Labilibaculum sp. DW002: one gene and its partner. The protein of the gene in region 2 interacts with the protein of the main gene of each other region in a pairwise test. Links are inferred from orthologs where the notes say so. Each region holds a gene or a part of one and is shown on either strand. Other genes may lie near its edges.

Evidence for each region.
Region 1: the proteins of L3049_RS10370 (region 2) and L3049_RS14015 interact in binary tests that used the Escherichia coli proteins (3 or more experiments, as listed by UniProt). The link is inferred for Labilibaculum sp. DW002 from one-to-one orthologs.

Annotation. Positions count from the first base shown.
Region 1 is NZ_JAKJSC010000002.1:608,182-611,268, reverse strand. What follows is about bases 277-3,023. They hold L3049_RS14015 (nucleoside-diphosphate kinase), read left to right. Parts: upstream 277-1,313; coding sequence 1,314-1,733; downstream 1,734-3,023. Other genes in these bases: recF (DNA replication/repair protein RecF), read right to left, coding at 2,087-3,023; L3049_RS14010 (DciA family protein), read right to left, coding at 1,791-2,081; L3049_RS14020 (DHH family phosphoesterase), read right to left, coding at 277-1,132. Also shown: more of L3049_RS14020, read right to left, coding at 95-276; more of recF, read right to left, coding at 3,024-3,087. UniProt on the Escherichia coli protein: Major role in the synthesis of nucleoside triphosphates other than ATP. The ATP gamma phosphate is transferred to the NDP beta phosphate via a ping-pong mechanism, using a phosphorylated active-site intermediate.
Region 2 is NZ_JAKJSC010000001.1:2,603,087-2,606,415, reverse strand. Bases 72-3,060 are described here. They hold L3049_RS10370 (uracil-DNA glycosylase), read right to left. Parts: upstream 1,944-3,060; coding sequence 1,200-1,943; downstream 72-1,199. Other genes in these bases: L3049_RS10360 (L-threonylcarbamoyladenylate synthase), read left to right, coding at 3,042-3,060; L3049_RS10365 (2,3,4,5-tetrahydropyridine-2,6-dicarboxylate N-succinyltransferase), read left to right, coding at 2,180-2,974; L3049_RS10375 (carboxypeptidase-like regulatory domain-containing protein), read right to left, coding at 237-1,088; L3049_RS10380 (carboxypeptidase-like regulatory domain-containing protein), read right to left, coding at 72-217. In the rest of the region: more of L3049_RS10380, read right to left, coding at 1-71; more of L3049_RS10360, read left to right, coding at 3,061-3,329. UniProt on the Escherichia coli protein: Excises uracil residues from the DNA which can arise as a result of misincorporation of dUMP residues by DNA polymerase or due to deamination of cytosine.

The DNA of each region.
Region 1 (3,087 bases), on a different replicon or contig from region 2:
TCCCCTAAAACAAATCATCATCAATCAAAGACGACCACTAATCGTAACTGAGCAAATATCATACCACTAAGTCTTTTATTTTACAAATAGTGATTTATTTTTCTTCCAAAGTTTTATGAAAATCAGGCAATACTTTCTTAAATAGGTTTATTGCTTCATCTAATTTAAGATCTGTTCTACCTCCAGCGGCATTCATATGTCCTCCACCATTAAAATATTCGCGAGCAACACTATTAATAGGAACATTTCCTTTCGATCTAAATGAAATTTTTACCACATCATCTTTTTCAATAAAGATAACTGACATCTTCATGCCCTGGATAGATAAAGGATAGTTCACAAAGCCTTCTGTATCTCCATCTTTGTAATTAAAACGTACTAAATCTTCCTTTGTAAGCTTTATTATAGCCGCCTGATAGTCAGACAACACTTCCATTCCTTGATCCAAACAATGTCCTAACAACTTCATGCGATCTGGGGAGAAATTATCGTATACATTAGAATGAATTTTACTTTTATCAATACCATTTGCAATTAAGCTACCTACAATTTGATAGGTTCTTGGTTGCGAAGAATTGTAACTCAATCCACCCGTATCAGTAATGATTCCAGTATAAATACATTCTGAAATTCGATCATCAATTAAGTTCTCGTCGCCTAATGCTTCAATAAATTCGTACATCATTTCGCAAGTAGAACACATTTTCACATCCGAAAACATCAAATCTACAATTGGCTCTGGCTCTGGATGATGATCAATCATTATTTTTTTTGCAGTAGCTTTCTCTAGAACTGTTTCTAAATCGCCCGAGCGCTTAAAAGAATTATGATCTACAATAAATATCAAATCAGAAGAATTCAAATACTCCTCGGCCTTTTTCTTACCATTGGTATAAATCCAAACATCAGAATTTTCTGGCAGCCATTTTAAAAATACAGGGTATGCACTTGGACTTATTATCTGTGCTTGCTTTCCTTTTTTCTTTAAATATTGATATAGAGCAAGCGATGAGCCTATCGCATCACCATCTGGACCTGAATGAGGTATGATTGAAATTTTTGTTGAATCAGAAAGTAATACTTTCGCTTCTTTAATTAGATTTTTGTCAATCCTATTAAGCAAATCGTTCATTCTTTTATTGGGTTGATTTAAAAATAAGACGTAAAGATACAACAGATCGTTTAATAATAAACTGAAGAGTCTGAAAACAAATTTAGCTGCGCTTGTATTTTTCTTGTTTTGTTAAACGAACTATTGCACAGGTGCTCAGAATAATTAATTTTGTATACGAAACATTTAACTATACACATACATGAGAAGTGACAGAACTTTCACAATGATAAAACCAGATGCTGTAGCCAATGGATATATTGGTGATATTTTAGCCGCAATAACAAAGGGTGGCTTTAGAATTGCAGCAATGAAATACACAAAAATCAGCAAAGAACAGGCAGAAGTATTTTATGAGGTTCACAAAGAACGTCCATTTTATGGCGAGTTGACTGATTTTATGAGTTCAGGTCCCATTGTCGCAGCAATTCTTGAAAAAGAGAATGCAGTGGCTGATTTTAGAAAATTAATTGGTGCTACTAATCCTGCCGAAGCCGAAGAAGGAACTATTCGTAAACAATTTGCTGAATCGATGTCTAAAAATGCAGTTCACGGTTCCGATAGTGATGAAAATGCTTGTATCGAAGGTGCATTTCATTTTGCAGGAACGGAAATGTTTTAATACGAAATTAAGAATAGATAAAAAGCGCATTAAGAGTAATCTTGATGCGCTTTTCTTTTATCGTACAATAATATCATCTATAATATTGGCTTGAACCTCTCGATTCAAAGCTTTTATTAAACCATCTTTTATCATTAAAAGCTCATTTCGAATAACCGAAGAACGAACTTTCACAAATAATTTTCGATTTCGGATGTAAATATCAGTCGTAGCATTGGCAACCGTCTTCCCGATTACTTTCTCCCAGGAAGTAACCAACTCATACTCCTTCAATTTTCCGTCTAAATTATTTTCCTTAAGTACCTGTTGAATTAACTGGTCTATTTTTTCAGTTTTACTTCTTCTCATTTTATTTAGCTTACAATGGCACCTTTATCGATAACAAACAACTGATAATCGAGATCCATTCCCGAAAGTATTTCATTTAAATGATCGCGATTGGTATCTGATATGAAAATTTGTCCAAACCTTTCTTCGGATACTAAGTGAACAATTTGCTCAACACGTTCTGCATCCAGTTTGTCGAATATATCATCTAGTAAAAGAATCGGGTTATAATCTGAAAGCTTCTTTATAAACTCGAATTGAGCCAGCTTGAGCGCAATCAAATAGGTTTTTTGCTGCCCTTGCGATCCCATTTTCTTTATAGGATAATCGCCAAGTGAAAGGATCAAATCATCTTTATGAATACCTACGGTTGTGTATTGCATCACCTGATCTTTCAATCGTGCATGGCGCAATAAATCTCGCATACTGTGATCGTTTAACTGAGATTTATATTCCAGCTTTACCAATTCGTTTCCCTTTGATATGATATTGTAATATTCCTGAAAAACCGGCATCAGCTTATTCAAAAAGTTCTGGCGTTTTTCATGAATTGAAGCTGATAGAATTATCATCTGTTCATCCCAAATGCTCAAACTATCCTCTTCAAACTTGCCACGACGAGCAAAGTCTTTCAGCAACTTATTACGCTGTTGAATTACACGGTTGTATCGAATTAAATCATCCAAATACTTTCTGTCATACTGAGAGATTACACTATCCATATACTTACGTCTCTCATCGCTCCCATCGGTAATCAAGCGAACATCAGCTGGCGAAACCATTACAATGGGCAATAGTCCAATATGCTCCGAAAGTTTTTTATATTCCTTCTTATTCCGCTTAAAATTCTTTTTCTGTCCGCGCTTAACACCACAATAAATCAGCTCATCCTTGTCTTTTCGCTTATAGTTGCCTTCAAGCACCATAAAGAGTTCTTCGTGTTTGATGTTCAGCTGATCTGTAGAAGAAAAATAACTTTTGCAAAAACTCAGATAATAGACAGCATCTAACAAATTGGTTTTCCCCA
Region 2 (3,329 bases):
CTTGCAAATGAAAAATGCCTAAACTATCGCAAATAATCCCTTTTTTTGTGCGTTTAATGCTAACTGTAGCCAAAGGAATTGGACTTAGACTATCAGCATGAATTATTTGACCAGAAATACTAATTATGGAATCGAGTTCCGTAGGTTTTGAGAAAGAATCAAAGCTTGATGTGAGAAATAGAAAAAATGAAATGAAAATTAGTTTATTTAATTTCATAGGTTCATTTGTTCAGTTTTTAAGGTCGTAAGTGGTTGTTTATTGGACCAATAGAGTCTAAAAGGGTCAAGTTTTTTTCAAATTGAGGTCTTTCTTCTAAAAATCTCTTATGCAGCTGCTTAACTTTAACGCCTATATACATTTCACTTGTGTTGTGTGTGAAATTAGAATATGTATTGATGTATTCCATTAATACTTCCAATGTTAATCCAGATTCATGCGTAAGCTCAGCAACAACCTTTTTATTAAATTTAGATTGAAGAATTCGCAGTTGCCAATCGGCCATGCTTGGTTTTGCATTTCTAGCTCTTCTTTTTTTGCGAATTTTTTTAATAAAGTCAATCCCATCCATAAGATTAACACCAAAGCCACCTCTTTGTAATGTACTAGCTTCTTTTTGTGCTAAGTTAAGGTTTCCAAAATCAAAAGTAGATGCAACATTTTCTTCTACTGGTACGTCTGTATTTACAAAGTTTTCCTTGAAATCTTTCCAAGAGCCAAGAGAATAAATATCAACCTCCTCAAGTAAATAACTTTGCCTAACCATTAGAATATCCTGAAATACTTCATCTTCTTCGGTAGGAGGCGTTATCTCAACAATCTGTTCTTGAAAACCAAGAGCTGTTACTTTCAGCTTTTGACCGTGATTTACTCTTAGGCGGAAAAATCCAAGGCTATCACAAATAATTCCCAAGTAGCTATCGTGAATTTTCACATGAGCAAAGGAAATACCTTTCAAGGTCTCAGGATTGATAATTTTTCCTGAAACAATAAAACTGCTGTCTTGAACTTCTTCTTGACTTTCTGTTTGAGCAAAAGAGCTTGTTACTAAAAGTAAAGAGAAAAATATAAGGAGTAAACTTTTTTTCAAAATGGTCAATTTTCTTAGTAATGCATAAAGATAATTTTTCCTTTTGAATCTCAGGACTATTAATTACATTTTTTAACACACTTTAACCCAAATTAATGCGCTTGTAGTATGCTATTTACCTGTCCAGTTAACAAGATTTGCTGTTTCTAAGAACGGATTAATGTGCCCAAATAGGATGTCATTATCTCTCTGGAAACACATCATTGGGTGGGCAGTTTCTATTTTGTTGCTTATGTTTATTCCTTCAACAATTTGCTGTGCATTTTTACCCCACAAAAACCAAATGGTATTTTTATTCGCATGTGCTATGTATTTTAGTAAAGCATGCGTAAAAGGAGCCCAGATTTTACTGTGCGAATTTGGTTCGCCAATTTCGCAGGTGAATGCGGTATTTAAAAGCAGTACATTTTCTTGTTCCCACCAGTATTTAAAAAGTTGATTCGGCGGTAGAATTGAAAAATCATCATCCATTGGTAAACGATCTCCTTCGTTTAGTTTGGCCAAAATTTCAGAATATTTTAATTCCTCGTTTCTTACAGATTTATAAATACTCCGTAAAATATTTTTTAAAGAAACATTTCGATATTTATCGTGCCAGGAATTTAAACCATTTACTTCAAAGGCTCTTCCTGTAGCGACACCTTTTTGAGGATAAGGATCTTGACCTAGAATAACGACTGGAATTTTGTTCAAGTCCATTTCTAGAAATCGTAATATGAGATGAACTGCTGGTGTAGCGGTTGAAATGGTAATTGATTCTTCAATTTTTTCCAACAACAGAAGAATCTCATTAGATAAAAAAGAATTCCAACTAGGATGTGTGTTGATTTGAGCTAAAAATTTCGATTTTTGCATGAACCTTTTGATTAAATTCAGTCAAAAGTAAAAAGAATTGATTGAAGATTTCAATTCGAATAAATAAAAAGCAATAACTGGTGAGATTGAGTTTTTTACTGTTAATGATTTGATTTTTTGAATCTTCGAATTGTTAATTTCTAAACCTTTTTCAACTTTTTTAAGTAGTTTTGTTACCTAATTAACCAGAATTGAATTGATACAATTGATTATGTCCGAAAATTTGAAAGCAAAGCATCGAATCAGCTTGGGAAGACAGAAGTCTTTTAAAAAATGCTGACGTTCAAAAAAATATCAACGAAGTCATTGAACTTCTGGATAAAGGAGTGCTAAGAACAGCAGAGCCAGTTGAAAATGGGTGGCAAGTGAATGAGTGGGTGAAAAAAGCTGTAATTCTATATTTCCCTATTCGTAAAATGGAAACCATTGAAGTTGGTCCATTCGAATTTCACGATAAAATGGCACTCAAAACGAATTATGCAGAACTTGGAGTTCGTGTCGTTCCTCATGCCGTTTCTCGTTATGGTGCTTTTATTGCTCGCGATGTGGTGATGATGCCATCTTACGTAAACATCGGTGCATATGTTGATGAAGGAACCATGGTTGATACTTGGGCTACTGTAGGATCATGCGCTCAAATTGGTAAACATGTTCACCTTAGTGGCGGTGTTGGTATTGGTGGTGTTTTAGAGCCAATTCAAGCTGCTCCGGTTATTATTGAAGACAACTGTTTCATTGGATCACGTTGTATCGTAGTTGAAGGTGTTCACCTTGAGAAAGAAGTTGTTCTTGGAGCAAATGTTGTTTTAACCAAGTCGACTAAAATTATTGATGTTACAGGTGATGAGCCAGTGGAGTACGATGGGTTTGTTCCTGCACGTTCGGTTGTGATTCCAGGTACCAGAACTAAAAAATTCCCTGCGGGTGAATATCAAGTGCCTTGTGCATTAATTATTGGTAAGCGAAAAGCGTCTACCGACCTTAAAACATCATTGAACGACGCCTTGCGCGAGTACGACGTAGCCGTTTAAACAGTAAAAAAGTGAATGAGTCCATTCTTAAAGTACTTATTCACTTATTTATTTTTTTCTAAATAATATGCACAACGATATAAAAAAGGCTTTAGAGGTTCTTAAAAGTGGTGGTATTATCCTTTATCCTACAGATACTATTTGGGGAATTGGCTGTGATGCTACAAATGCAGAAGCTGTAAAACGTGTTTATGAGATAAAACAACGTGAAGATTCTAAATCTATGTTAGTTCTTATGGAGAATCCAAACCGTATTAGCTCATATGTTGATGATGTTCCTGAGATTGCTTTAGATCTACTTGAAGTGACGAATAAGCCAACAACTATAATTTATTCTGGAGCCAAAAATTTGGCT